3 regions of the Sanguibacteroides sp. AM78-02pH3A genome follow, and region 3 is predicted to be linked to each of the others. Evidence: riboswitches for the same ligand, from Rfam matches in the RefSeq annotation. Region 3 holds a riboswitch; each other region holds the start of a gene.
The links. A riboswitch is a leader RNA that binds a small molecule or an ion and turns the genes downstream of it on or off. The one in region 3 is predicted to bind cobalamin.
Positions count from the first base shown of each region.

Region 1: another riboswitch for cobalamin. It lies ahead of PGR74_RS04810 (TonB-dependent receptor); the one in region 3 lies ahead of PGR74_RS04355 (TonB-dependent receptor).
Region 2: another riboswitch for cobalamin. It lies ahead of PGR74_RS04860 (TonB-dependent receptor); the one in region 3 lies ahead of PGR74_RS04355 (TonB-dependent receptor).

Region 1 covers NZ_JAQEHX010000002.1:475,588-480,744, forward strand. The annotation lists gene PGR74_RS04805 (sirohydrochlorin cobaltochelatase) at 1-273, opposite strand, end outside; gene PGR74_RS04810 (TonB-dependent receptor) at 357-2,597, opposite strand; cobalamin riboswitch at 2,651-2,860, opposite strand; gene PGR74_RS04815 (cobyrinate a,c-diamide synthase) at 3,065-4,369, shown strand; gene PGR74_RS04820 (hypothetical protein) at 4,527-4,724, opposite strand; gene PGR74_RS04825 (hypothetical protein) at 5,060-5,157, opposite strand, start outside.
Region 2 covers NZ_JAQEHX010000002.1:488,120-493,276, reverse strand. The annotation lists gene PGR74_RS04860 (TonB-dependent receptor) at 1-2,140, opposite strand, end outside; cobalamin riboswitch at 2,247-2,443, opposite strand; cobalamin riboswitch at 2,527-2,748, shown strand; gene PGR74_RS04855 (PepSY domain-containing protein) at 2,917-4,389, shown strand; gene PGR74_RS04850 (histidine phosphatase family protein) at 4,400-4,966, shown strand; gene PGR74_RS04845 (cob(I)yrinic acid a,c-diamide adenosyltransferase) at 4,994-5,157, shown strand, end outside.
Region 3 covers NZ_JAQEHX010000002.1:371,845-377,001, reverse strand. The annotation lists gene PGR74_RS04365 (phosphoglycerate kinase) at 1-815, shown strand, start outside; gene PGR74_RS04360 (MarC family protein) at 914-1,507, shown strand; cobalamin riboswitch at 1,712-1,914, shown strand; gene PGR74_RS04355 (TonB-dependent receptor) at 2,093-4,057, shown strand; gene PGR74_RS04350 (YncE family protein) at 4,086-5,157, shown strand, end outside.

The sequences.
Region 1 (5,157 bases), 100 kb from region 3:
ACCTTTTTCTTTTAGACGGCGTATAATCATACGGGAGGTATAAGCTTCTCGGACTTCGATAGTCTGAAACTCTTTTTTCATTTTTTGATTAATGGCATCGATGGTCAAGGCCCGGGTATCGTCATGGGTTGTCCCGAAATGTACGACGAGAAGAGCGATTTTATCGTTGGGCCCTACTGTTTTAAAGATGTCGGATTCTTTAAAACCTTCTCCGTGTCCGAAGAGAGTTATGTGGAAAAGTAGTAATAAGATGACAAATAGTATGTTTTTCATGACAAGAAAGGGATAATCCCCGGGATGTTCGAAAATTCTAAAAAAGGGTAGATGTGTTTTTCAAACATCTCCGGGGAGATGGGTTATTTGGTGAAACGAATAATCAAACTGGCAAACAAGGTCCTGCCCGGATTGAGCGTGGCGTAATTCACCCCGTTCGGACGATCGTCCGTCCAGTCAAAAATATTGTCTATTCCGGCATTCACCTCAAAGAAGAAGTTTCCTACCGGGGCAAAAGTGTGGGTGGTTGCCAGATTCCATAATTGATATTTCGGGGCGCTCTTGTCCGTATAGATGGGTTTCCCCGTCGTTTTATCCTTTGTTTCGGAATAGATGTATTTTTGTCCTTGTATTCTTCCGTTTACATTTACGTTCAGTCTGTATTTGTTCCATTCGTGCATCCATCCGGCACGGAAGGTGGCCGCGTGTCTTACGGCCTCGTTCAACCGGTGTCCGGTTTTTCGGTCTTTGGCATAAACACAATTATAGGCTCCACCTGCGGAGAAACCGTATCCGAGATAACTGTTAACGGAAATATCGAACCCTTGAGCACGCGCTTTATCTAAATTGCGATACATTTTCCTCGTTTTGATTCCGTTTTCCTTGTCCTCTTCCGTTAATTCCAACTCGTAACTGTCAATGATATCCTTAATGTCATTGATATATCCGTTTACCGAGATATTCAGAAATCTTCCGACATATTCGACGTTCAAACTGTAATAGTTTGATTTTTCCGGTTTTAAATCCGGATTTCCGATGGTAATGGATCCCCGGTTCTCGTAATCATAATAGAGTTCCTGTAAGGTCGGTGCTTTGAAACCGGCGGAATAGGCAGCCCTGAAATTGAATTTTTTCAAAGAGTACATCAAGGCTAATTTAGGGGTAAACCTGTTTTTGAAATTTTCATGGTAAACGTAACGGAATCCGGGAAGGATCTGAAGTTTGTCCCATAGGCGTATTTCGTCTTGTGCATAAATGGCGAGTGTATATACCTCTTTAGGTTCATCCAAGCTGCCGGGATTTTTCATGTAGTCGTCCACGTATTCGGCACCCACGGTGAATTTGTTAAAATCACCGACCCGGAATACGCTTCTCAGATTGGCATTATAGTACTTTTGACGTTTGGTCAGTTCCTCGTCGCCAACCCGGAAGGTCGTGTCGTTTTTGACCACCTGTGCCACGGTATAAAGCTTGTTATACTCGTAGTTGTCCATGTATAAATCTAAAGCAATATAGGCTTTGTTATCAAACAGGTATTTTCCTCCTACACCGCAATTGTAATCCATATAGGTCAAATCGTACGTGTAGCCTCCGTCGCTTTTCTTGTGTTGGACGGGACGGTTCACCTCCCGGTCAAAATAGCTTCCTTGGGCATAAAGCGATAGCCTCTGGTTCGGCTCGTAAGTGAAACGTTGGCTTACGATATTGGAAAAAAAGGAGTTGACGGATTCTTTCCTGGTAGGAACGACCGTATCTGCGCTCGTTTCGTAGGGACTTAATTTCCACCCGTCCGATTGGCGTCTTTGGTAAGAGGTTGAGGAGGTAAATTTACCGAAGTTCAGGTCTAAACTGGCGTTTTGGACGAAACTGGATTTTCCCCCGAACCGGGTTTTCGATTGGATGCTGATAGGTTCTTTGGGTTGCTCGGTAATGACATTGATAACTCCGGCAATGGCTTCCGAACCATAGAGGGAAGAAGCTGCTCCTTTCAGTATTTCGATTCGTTTTACCCGGCTCATATCAATACGCGACAAGTCCGTATTGCCGGAAACATCTCCCGCCATTTTTTTCCCGTCCACTAAAATTAGAATATGTTTGTTTTCCAACCCGTTCATCGTGAAATAAGAGCCCATGACGGTCGGACGGATGTTGAAAGAGGGATTTAATAATAATAAGGCGTCCTCGAAGGAGGTGACTCCGGCTTTTCTTATTTCTGTTCCGCTTAAAACTTCCACGGGTACGGGAGAGTCTTTTAGTCTGCGGTGAGTTCCCGTACCGGTGACAACAACCTGATTCAAGTTTACGGGCGTCCGGGATAGTTTGAAAACGATCTCTTCTGTGCTACTGTTTACTTTTATGTCTTCCGTTTCATAACCGGAAAAACTGGCTCTGAGGATGTATGTCCCCTCTGCGATGTTTTTCAGGGTAAACTCACCTTTGTTATCCGTTGCGATACCTATATTCGTGCCGATCAATCTCACGTTAGCTCCCGCGAGAGCTTTTTGGGTTTTGGCATCGACGACTTTTCCTTTTAGGGTGATGCCGGCGAGTGAAACACTGACAACCGATAACAGCAAAGCTGTTAACACAACAAACTTTTTCATTACAATGATTAATTTTAGCTGTTTATAATTCTATTCCTGACCCCGGGAATAGTTATTACCTATATGTCTCGGCAGGTCTCCTGACTACGCCTAAGAACGATACCTTCCCGTCCGCAATCGGACAGTGGTGTAAGAATCTGTTCTTTGATCCTCCTTTTAAAGGACCGGGCATCACAGTAGCGGGCACTGTTCCGGATTCCAACCGGCTTCCCTCTTGTGTGTTAGCAGATATGCAACACAACACCAAAGACAGTGCAAATGTATTACTTTTTGATTTGAAATAAAAAAATACTTGAAAAAAATGACAAGTTAAATCGGAGCATAAAAAAGAGCTATATCCGGTCGAAAGGAAAATAACCTGTTGCACCCGTCCCTGTGTGCTGTTCTATCTCAAAATTTTTTAATCACTCAATCTTTTTATCCGCGATCATGAATTATCATTATATTTGTCCTTCAATTCGGATCAAATGCGGAAATCACAGTTTTTAATCGGAGCGGCTTCTTCTGGAAGCGGGAAAACTACCTTTACGATCGGTTTGTTGCGGGCTTTGAAGGATCGAGGCTTGGACGTACAGCCCTTTAAATGCGGACCGGATTATATCGATACGAAGTATCACGCCATTGCCGCGGGGGAAGAATCGGTGAATTTGGATGTTTTTATGGCTGCTGAAAAGCGTGTACGGGAGGTATATGCCCGTTATGGCGAACATTCGGACGTATGCGTGACCGAAGGGGTAATGGGCCTATTCGACGGTTATGACGGCATGAACGGGAGTAGTGCGGAAATTGCCGCTTTGTTGAATATTCCCGTGATATTGTTGTTGAATGCCCGGTCGACGGCTTATTCCGTAGCCCCTGTCCTGTACGGTTTCAAACATTTTTATCCGAAGTTGCAGGTTGCGGGGGTCGTTTTTAATTTTGTCAGTTCCGCTATGCATTACTCTTATTTGCAACAAGCGTGCGAGGATGTCGGTATGGAAGCTTTGGGATACCTCCCGAACCAGGAAGATTTTGAGGTGCCTTCCCGGCATTTGGGGTTAACTCTTGATGAAACTTTTGATTTTGATGCATTTGCCGGCCGGGTGGCGAAGGTTATCACACGGACGGTAGATGTGGATCGTTTATTGGAGTTGACCCGAAGGGCTTTTGAACCGGTTGCTGTTAGTGAGAGGAGAGTAACCGAAAGATTGAGGATCGCTGTTGCCATGGATGAGGCCTTTAACTTTGTTTACCGTGAAAATATGGAGGTATTGAAACGAATGGGTGAAGTTACTTTTTTCAGTCCTTTGCGGGACCGGGAGCTGCCGTTATCGGATTTTGTCTATCTACCCGGCGGATATCCCGAGTACTATTTGCCCGAATTATCTGCCAACGGGGAAATGTTGGCTTCGATTCGGGATTATGGGGAGAGTGGAGGAAAAGTCTTTGCCGAATGCGGGGGGATGATGTATCTTTGTGATTCTATTTCGGGTATGGACGGAAAGGTATACCCTATGGCAGGACTTTTGAAACATAGGGCGACCATGGAGAAGATGGGTTTGAAATTGGGATATCGGCGGATAGAGATCGACGGTATGGTGTTCCGGGGACATGAATTCCACTATTCCCGGGTAGTGTCCGGAGATCGGCTTATCCCTACGGTTGGAAAAACATATAGTGCTAAAGGGCGGGAAACGGACACGCCGATTTATCATTACAAACACGTGTTGGCTTCCTATATCCATTTTTATTGGGATGAGGAAACATTTCAGTCTTTGTATTCGATTGTTTGATTTTTGAAAAAGGATTATATTTTTTATTTTAATACGATGAATAGGAGAGGCATCCTTTCTTAAAAGGGACTATAACTTCTTTTCTCTAATCGTTCTTTTTTTCCATCGAGGATGAGTTCGATGCTTTTTAATGACTTTATGGAAGAGGTATAATTTTCTATTTTACCGTTTGGGAAAACCGGATATAGAACGGAAGAGGAAAATTTTCGTCCGAACGGATGGAATCTTTTAACGGGTGAACGCTATCGATTCGGGTTATACGGTCATAGGATATTTGCTGGGCAGAGGCAGGAGGTACGAATCCCCAATATAGGATGCCGAATAAGAGGCTTTTTAGAATTGAGCTTGTTTTCATAAGATAGGATATTGTAGGATCGTTATTCTCGCTATTCCAAATAAAAAAAGTATGATTAGACGCTATATCTTATAATAAAATGCTTTAAAGGTAGAAAAGTATTATCGTCTTTTAAGAATAAATATAAAAAAACGAACAAGGGATTAACTTATTGGCCTGCGATTGGGGGATATGTAACGGCTAATTCTCCGATCGGTAGTTAATCTTTTCCTGTAATTACAGGATACGAGTACCCGTACATGAAAAATAAGTAGATATAAAAATGATTAAGAGATTAGATTGAGGTAATCACCTAATCTCTTAATCATAACATTACCGGAGTTTCAATGATCCGTTTACTTTTCCTTTACCCATTTAACGGCATCGGCAATCACGAGCTGAATAAATGAATAACGATATTTCTCTGATGTAAAAGGATGATCTACTCCCCTGT
Region 2 (5,157 bases), 120 kb from region 3:
TAAATATCCCCGTCGGAACAGTATAATCGGCAAACACATAGAAAGTAGTCCGAGGTACTCCTGTGGTTCGCATGTTTTTCCCCGTCTGCTTATATTCGGGGAAAGCACTACTTTCCCGAATGGAGCGTATCCGATAATCCGACAAACATAAAGCCCCCCTCAAAGAAAGAGTAGGTAAAATCCGGGCCGTAACATCCATATCCAGTGTCTTCATATCGGCTCTACCTACCTGCGCATTAACCGTCATCTTAGTCACTTCCACGGTTCCATCCCCTTGCTCTTCTTCCACCTCACGGGTTCCCACGTTCGTAACCATATTGGTACGACGGATGTAAGAGAAATTTACGCTTGCATCCAACCACTCGTTAAAAGTATAACGAACTCCCGTCTCAAAAGAGTAATCCCGTTCGGGTTTGAAAATTTGATCCCCTTCCTTATCCGGATTAATCGAATTTCCGTTTTTATCCAAATAGATATTATTTACACGATATGTCGTCGTATTCGGAGTAAAGGCTGACCCGTGGGCAATATGAATCGATAATTCTGGACGGGGAAAATAAACAGCTCCCACATGCCAGGTAAAAGCTGAGGCATGAAAATTCGCCCATTTTCCCATATCTTTTTTATCGTAATCGAACGATTTCCCGTCGATCGTCGGAAAATTGGCCATCATTCTTCTCTTGTAAAAATCCATACGCCCGGAAGCCATGAATTTCCATTTATCATTCCATTCAAATACATCACGGAAATAGATACCGTTTGTATACCATTTTCTCAAGTAAATGGAAGATACATTCTGTATCCAGTACCCTTGTACAAGTTCCGGATTTTTCACGGACAACATCACATCGGTTCCCGGACCGTAGGTATCTCCGTTATCCCAACCGCAATATTGTCGCATATCAAATAACGACCAATTCCAACCGATAGCATAATGGTGTTTTGTAGAAGCTATTTCCGCATCGCCGGTTAACTCTAATGTGTTGTTATAAGTATCGTGACGCGGGAAAAAACCGCTCGCCCCGAAACGGCGCAAAGAATCTATATCCACATAAGTCGCTTCCCGAACCCCGTTCTTCTCCGTATAATATTTGTAATCCGCTCCTTCAAAGGGAGTTTTCGCACTTTTGTAAGAAAGACTTCCTACTCCGGAAGTCCGGTGATAGCTGTGATCAAAAGCAAAAACCTCCTTCAATTTCAAACCGTTCGTAAAGGTATAAACATAATCAAGTTTTATATTATACCCTTTCCGGCTATGCGAATCATTGGCAAAATCATTATAAACCTGCCCGAAATCGGCTGTTGGATGACGATCTCCCTTACGCATAACCACTTTATCGGTAGCCATATCCACCATATCCCCCGGCATATAAGGAGCAGCCCCCAATTCGACCGTATAATGGTCGTCTTCAAAACCAAAGGCGACATCAACTCTGCTCTTGCCTAAAGTAGCTCCCAATGTCGCTATTCCGGATAAACGCTGAGGAGACATACGACGCCAACCTCCAAAAGTAGCGTAATGCAAGTTAGCCATGTACTCTACCGGTCCGACCAATTTACCGCCGAATCCCAAACTTACCTTCTTTACATCCCACCTTTCATAACTGAAACGGGCATTCGCCAAAAATTCGGGAGAGGCTTTCTTACGCACAATATTGATAACACCTCCCATGGCTCCGTAACCGGCAAGGATGGCTGCAGGTCCGCGAAGCACTTCGATAGACTCCGCCGAAGCAAGATCCCCCAAAGGAAACGTGTTAATACTCTGCCGGTCATCCCGAATACCGTCCACCATTAAAACGGCCGGCATATTGGAGCCTCCGACGTAAAAACGTCTCCACAAACCGCCCTGGTTGCCCAGTCGGACGCCAGGCAGAAAACGAACGGCATCCACCCATTCGGTAATTCCTTTCCGTTCAAGCACTTTTGCAGACAATAGAGATACATTTAACGGAACGAATCTGAGAGGTACATTCAGTCCCATTAATTCCATTCTTTTCTTTTTTCCCAAGACCGTCGCTTCTTCAATATTAAAAATCGAATCCGTGATACTCTTTTTTTTCCTTTTGTCTTTATCTTCGGCCAAAAGAGAGCCGACACACACCAGTAACAATAATGTTAGTACAACAACTTTTTTCATAAAAACTATATATTAATAATGAATAAAGCATTATTAACATAGTTTAAGGGTACATGAGTAAAAAGTATAAATTTATCTTTCTCCTCTCGCTTTTGTTCCCGAAAGCTATGGTTTACGTGCTTTGGCAGGTCTTCTGACTTGTTCCGAATTTTGCCGCCTTCCCGGTTTCAACCAGTGACATTGAAGTACAAAATTCTTTTACAGGAACTTACAGCTGCGGGTACAGTTCCGGATTCACACCGGATTCCCTATTCTGTTTCACCTCAAGAAAAGAGGTATCGCACCAAAACGGCACAAAAGTAATACAAATTTCTTTATTAGAAACACTATTACCATTTTTTATTTCATGATATTTTTCCAGAAATAACATCATTTCAAAAAAAATTGTACATTTGCAGCGTTTTGGTGTTGTGTTATCATTCTAACTAACACACAAGAGGGAAACCGGTCAGAATCCGGTACAGTACCCGCTACTGTGATGCCCGCTTCTTCTGAAAAGAAGATATATGACGGATAAATTCTTACACCACTGTTCCAGCGAATACGAGGGAATGGGAAGGTATCTATCCGGGGCGAGTCAGGAGACCTACCGAAACCAATAGTTAACGCATATGCTCGGGGTTAAGGATAGCGTTACTGAAATGTTTTTCATCAAAAATGAAAGATTTTAACTATCAAGCCGTTATTGAATCGTTATCGAGCGATTCGATAAGAGTTCCGATGAATTCCTGGCGTGAAGTAAGCAACATATTTATAAAACTATAAACTAAAAAGATATGATTAAATTTTTTATTCACGTACACCGGATTCTCGGACTTTTACTCTGTATACTGTGTTTTTTATGGTGCATTTCCGGTATAGTATTGATATACCACTCCTTTCCCCGGGTAGGACCGGACAAAAGACTTCCTCGCCAGGAAGCCCTGGATACCTCTCGTCTACCCGCAATCAACGAGATACGGCAACGTTTACCCCAAAATGTACTCTCGAACAACTTTAATTTAAACAATCCCTTCGGCGAACCGGTTTTCCATTACGGCAGATGGCGTGAAGTAACCGATCTCTACGCCGACAGTACCTATATCCTCCCTTCTCCCATCTATTCCCTTTGCGAGGAGAGAGCCAAATACTGGTGTCCGGATCGTAACATCACCGAGGTCGATACACTCCGCAAATTAGAGGTATGGATTCCTTTCGGACAATTGAAAAAAGACCTGCCTATCTACAAATTCTATTTTGACGGACCGGAACATTACCAACTTTATATCTCTTCCCGTACCGGAAATATCCTACAGTTCTCTTCCCGGGAACAACGCTTTTGGGCCTGGATAGGAGCTATTCCCCATTGGTTATACATCACCTCTATTCGACAGGATATACAAAAATGGGATACTCTTTTGTATTGGAGTTGCTTACTCAGCCTTATCATGTGCATCAGTGGAATCTTTCTCGGAATCCGAGCCTACTGGCTGGCCCGCCGGAAAGGCTTTCTTCATTCTCCCTATACAAAGCCGTGGTTCCGCTGGCATCACATCACCGGTTTCTTTTTCGGTATCTTTATCTGTACTTGGCTATTCAGTGCATGGGCGCCCATATCACCCACCTTTTCCAATTTATTCAACAATAACAAAAAGGCAGGTAACGCGTTCAGAAGCCGTCCTTCCATCCCGGCTGCTCCTCCCATCGAAAAATATAATCTGGATTACCGGAAGGCTATTGCCGAAGTATCGAAAACACATGGTCCTGTAAAAGAGATTACCTGGAGTAATTACAACGATATACCACTTTACAAATTACGGACAGTGGAAAAAGAAATTATTCTGGATGCATCCGCCGACTCGATACGCCCTTTTCAAATCACCGAAGAGACGATCTACGCTGCCGTAAAGAAACTGACGGCCGATACGGTTCACTACACCATCGTCAAAATGGAAGAATACGATAACTATTACATCTCCCGTCGCAGAACTTTACCTCTACCTGTCTATAAAGTAACGTTGGATAATGAATCCGGAGATTGCTATTATTATAATTTGAAATCTTTTCAACCGCAACATTATGATAACAACGGACGTTGGAAACGCTGGGCCTTCCGGGGATTACACCGGTTGGATTTCAAATTTCTAATCGATCGTCCCGTATTATGGACAATCGTCATGTGGGGACTTTTGCTCGGATGTACCTTTGTCTCCGTGAGCGGGATTGTTTTATCCGTAAAATACATCATCAGATTGGTAAAAAGACGATAGTAACAAAAACTTGAATTTGTTTATTACCTTCGCGGGAGAGAATCAAAGAAGAGATGCCATGATAGAACTCACTCTTACCCGTCATGGGGAAACGTTAGAAAATCAACAACATATTTTGCAAGGGCAACTCCCGGGCACCCTCTCCCCGTTAGGTATTGAACAAGCAAGAAAGTTAGCCGAGAAATTAAAAAATGAAAGAGTGGATGCCGTCGTATGCAGTGATCTGGCCAGAAGCCGGGAGACGGCCGAAGTAATCGCTTCATTTCACGAATTGGAGCCTGAAGCGACCCCCCTGCTCCGGGAAATGGACTGGGGCGTATACACGGGACAACAATTGGACGATGTAAATTGGAGCGATTTACCGGATAGTGTCGAATCGGTAGATGAACTGTTCAACCGGGCTGCCGCTTTCATTCGGTATTTAAAGACATATCACGAGGGAAAACGAATCGTCGCCGTAGGCCACGGAGCCTTTAACCGAGCCATCGCCACTTACCTGCAAGGAAAAAAAGCCATGGAGATGACCGAATTACCAATTATGGAAAATACGGCCTGCATTTTATTTCAGATTTTATAAACAAACATTCTATCGACACTTACAGACATGAAAATATACACCAAAGGAGGAGATAAAGGAACAACAGGAATACACGGGGGAAAACGGGTCGACAAAGACGATCCTCGCATCGAGGCCAACGGAACCCTGGACGAATTGAACTCTTGTATCGGACTTATCCGGGCCCAAATCGGAGAAAGGCACGAGTGGCA
Region 3 (5,157 bases):
AACAATTTGCCAAAGAACTGGCCTCTTTAGGAGACGTATGGATCAACGACGCCTTCGGAACCGCCCACCGGGCCCATGCCTCTACTGCCGTGATCGCCGAATTTTTCCCGAACGACAAACTTTTCGGTTATGTCATGAAAGGAGAATTAGAAAGCGTGGATAAAGTAATGCACAATCCGACCCGTCCTTTTACAGCCATCATGGGAGGTTCGAAAGTATCCTCTAAAATCGATATCATCATGAATCTGATGGACAAGGTGGATAACCTGATTTTGGGCGGTGGTATGACTTATACTTTTAAAAAAGCATTGGGTGGTCATATCGGAAATTCGATTTGCGAAGAAGATAAACTGGATTTAGCCCTCGATATCCTAAAAATCGCCAAAGAAAAGGGGGTTAATTTAGTGCTTTCCAACCAAACATTAGCCGCCGACGCTTTCAGTCAGGACGCCCACACTCAAATTGTAGACCCCATGAATATCCCGGACGGCTGGGAAGGTTTGGACATCGGCCCGGAAACCCGAAAGGAATTTGCAAAAATCATCGAAAATTCAAAAACCATTCTTTGGAACGGTCCCGTAGGCGTGTTTGAGATCCCCAAATTTGCCGAAGGAACAAAAGCCATCGCCGAAGCCATCGTGAAAGCAACCGAAAAAGGGGCCTTCTCGCTTATCGGCGGAGGAGACTCGGTCGCAGCCATCAACCAATTCGGTTTAGCCGACAAAGTCAGCTACGTCTCTACGGGAGGTGGTGCATTGCTCGAATATATCGAGGGCAAAAAGCTCCCCGGAATCACGGCTATCCGGGAAGAATAATACAGGAAGCACATATACAAAAAGGTATTGTCTTATTTATTCTACAGACAATACCTTTTGTTCTTTTTTAATATGTTGCTTTTTTATATTTTTGCGACATGGAATTAAATTTTAGTATTAAAGAGATTTTTACGGCCTTTATGGTATTGTTTGCCGTGATCGATATCACCGGTTCCGCTCCTATAATCATGAATCTAAATAGTAGCGGGAATAAGGTCAATGCGGAAAAAGCAACCGGAATTTCTTTAGCTATTTTTATCACGTTTCTCTTTGCCGGCGACGCCCTATTAAAACTATTCAATATCGATATCTCTTCCTTCGCCATAGCCGGAGCTTTGGTACTTTTTGTATTAGCGATCGAAATGACTTTTAATATCGAGGTTTTCCGCAATAATGGTCCGGGAGGTTCCGCAACCATCGTTCCCGTGGTCTTTCCTTTGGTTGCGGGAGCTGGAGCTCTCACGACGACCTTATCTCTCCGTGCGGAATGTCATGTCGTTAACATCATCATAGCCATTATTTTAAACATGGCAGTAGTTTATATCGTATTAAAAAACGTCTCTTTGGTGGAACGTTTGATCGGAAAAGGAGGAGTGTACGTATTACGTAAATTTTTCGGTATCATATTATTGGCTATGGCCGTCAAATTATTCACGACCAACTTGACAAGCCTACTTAACTCCTTTTCCTGATTAACCATTGTTATCTTCCCCGGACGATTGTCCGATAATGCTCCCATCTTTCAGTGAATCGACTGTAAGTACATTATTCTACCATACCTATCCATCATTGTAACAGCCTTTATTCAGACAGGCAATATTCCTGTATTTTCGAAATCGAATTTTTAATTGCACATTTTATTTGTTTATTACTAAATACTATCTAATTTTGCACCCGATTAAACAATCGATTTTGGTGTCACCTTTCGTTTTACGGAAGGTGGTGAAAAGGGAATCAGGTGAGAATCCTGAACAGACCCGCTGCTGTAAGCTCCACCGAAATTTTCGAACAATACTCACATCCACTGTTTCGACACGAAATGGGAAGGGCGTTTGAAAACGGAGTAAGTCAGAAGACCTGCCAATATCGTTATAATCTGAAGCTTTCTGGGAGTAGAGCTTGGATATAAACGTGAACATTATCCGATTTATTCTTTACGACAAAAGAGTAACTTCGTTATTTGTACCGCAGGATATTCTCCAGAAGGCTGTTTATTACTTTAATGACAGCTAAAAATGAATTATTCGCATCTTATAGCTCTGAATTTATGGTTGTTGATGACACCGGGAATTTATGCCCAACAGCAGGACACAACTAAAATGTATCATATAAAGGAAGCCGTTGTTTCCGCCAAGCAGATACAAAAAGAGATCATTCCCGTCCAAATTTTATCCGGAGCTACTTTACAAAAATTAAGCGTCCACTCTGTCGCTGATGCTTTACGCTATTTTTCCGGAGTACAAATTAAAGATTACGGGGGAATCGGAGGGTTGAAAACCGTTAATATCCGGAGTATGGGTACTCAACACGTCGGAGTTTTCTATGACGGGATCGAGTTGGGAAATGCCCAAAACGGAATTATCGATTTAGGACGTTTTTCGTTGGACAATATGGAGTCCATTTCATTATACAACGGACAACGAAGCGCCATTTTCCAATCGGCCAAAGACTTCGGTTCAGCCGGATCCATTTATATGGTCTCCAGGATCCCCCGATTCAATCCGGAGAAAAAATACAATGCCAAATTTACCTTTAAGACCGGTTCCTTCGGGTTGGCCAATCCCTCCTTTCTGCTGGAAAACCGACTCGGTAAAAATATCGACGGTTCATTAAGCGCAGAATACATGTATACCAACGGAAAATACAAATTCAGTTACCGGAAGAAAAACGGTTACGATACCACTGAAATACGTAAGAACGGGGATGTATACGCCATTCGAGCAGAATACGGTCTTTTCGGCAAGCTCAAAGAGGGAGAATGGAAAGCAAAAACTTATTTCTATCATTCGGAAAGAGGATATCCCGGAGCCTCGGTACGTGAAGAGCCCGGGAAATTTAAAAATCAGGATCGACAATGGGATTCCAATTTTTTTCTACAAGGCTCCTTTAAAAAGTACTTCAACCGTTACAGCATGCTTATCAACGGCAAATACGCTTACGATTACCTGCATTATCTTTCCGATCCCCGCTTGGACGCTTCTACGATGTATGTAAACAACCACTATCGCCAACAAGAGGTATATCTTTCTTCCGCCAACCTGTTCAACGTTCTTCCCGGATGGAATCTAAATTTATCTGCCGATTTCCAATGGAATAAATTGAATGCAGACCTCGTCGATTTTGTCTATCCTACCCGTTACACGGGCTTAATCGCACTGGCTACGGCTATTAATTTCCAGCGTTTGAACATACAGGCAAGTCTACTGGGTACCTTCGTCAATGATAAAACTCGCGTTACAAATGCAGCTGCAGACAGTAAACAAAAGTATACCCCCACCATTGTCCTTTCCTGGCAACCCTGGGAGGAAAAAGATTTGAATTTCAGGGCATTTTACAAACGAATATTCAGGATGCCCACCCTGAATGATCTGTATTATACCTTTATCGGGAACAAAAATCTGGCTCCGGAATACACGATCCAATACGATTTCGGTATCACCTATGCCCGCCAGTTTACCTCTTCGGCACTAAAAAGTTTAGAAATTCAAGTCGACGGCTACTATAACGAAGTAACCGATAAAATCATCGCCATTCCGATCTCCAACCAATTTCGCTGGACAATGATCAATTTGGGAGAGGTCGAAATTCGAGGAGTGGATGTTGCCTTACAATCGCATTGGAATTTCAAACGTCATTGGTTGCTCGATACCCGAATAAACTATACCTACCAGAAGGCTCAGGATTTCAGTAAACCGGGAAGTCCTTTTTACGGAGATCAGATCCCCTATATTCCCTGGCATGGCGGATCCGCAATCCTGAACGGCAGTTATAAAAGCTGGGATTTGAACTACAGCTTCATCTATACCGGAAAACGTTACGAATCGAGCGCCAATATTCCTGAAAACAAAGCCAAAGAGTGGTATACAAACGACCTTTCGGCTTCCAAGACATTTCTGTGGAAGAAGGCAAAAATCCGATTGACGGCAGAAATCAATAACCTGCTGAATCAACAATACGAGGTCGTGGAGTGTTATCCCATGCCGGGTACCAACGTAAAGTTTACGATCAATATAGAAATCTGATACAAATAAACCTTTAATCTTTTAAAGTATGATCAAACTAAAAATTCATGTAGGTATACTCTTTCTGGTAGGAAGCTTTATATTCTCTTCCTGCCGGAACGATGATGAAGAGATCATCTCTTCGGTTATCACCCAAGTAGCGCCGAGCGATTCGGTCTCCGGTCCCATTAAGGGATTCTTTCTGTTGAACGAAGGAAATATGGGCAGCAATAAAGCCACTTTGGACTACTTCGACTACACGACCGGAAAATACCATAAAAATATCTTTCCGGAAAGAAATCCTTCGGTTGTCAAAGAACTCGGAGACGTAGGAAACGACATTCAAATTTACGGAAACAAATTATACGCGGTTATCAATGCCTCCAATCTGGTGGAAGTCATGGATGTCAATACGGCCAAGCATATCGGAACAATTTCTATTCCGAATTGCCGATACATCGTATTCGACAAAGGATACGCTTATGTCAGCTCTTATGCCGGAAAAATAGAAATAGATCCCAACGCCCGGTTAGGGTATGTAGCCAAAGTGGATACGGCTACCCTGCAAATACTCGACTCCTGTTCCGTGGGGTATCAACCGGAAGAGATGGTTATTGCCGGAAATAAACTATACGCAGCCAACTCCGGAGGGTATCGCGTTCCCAACTACGACAATACGGTATCGGTCATCGACCTGAACAGTTTTAAAGAGATTAAAAAAATTCCGGTAGCCATCAACCTCCACCGGATGAAAATCGACCGGAATGCCAATATCTATGTTACCTCCCGGGGAGACTATAAAAACATACACTCCAACACCTATGTCATCGATCCGAGAAAAGACATCGTCACCGACGTTCTGAATTTCCCGGCAAGCGAGCTATACCTTTGCGGGGATTCGCTTTACGCCTACAGCACGGAATACAGCAAAATCACCGAAAAGAACACGGTCACCTACACCATATACAATACCAAAACAAAACGTATCGTAACCAGAAACTTTATCAAGGACGGAACGGAACTATCGATAGAGGTCCCCTACTCTTTGGCCGTAGATCCGAGAACCAGAGAGATATACATTTCTGATGCCAAAGGCTATGTCACCCCGGGCACTCTTTATT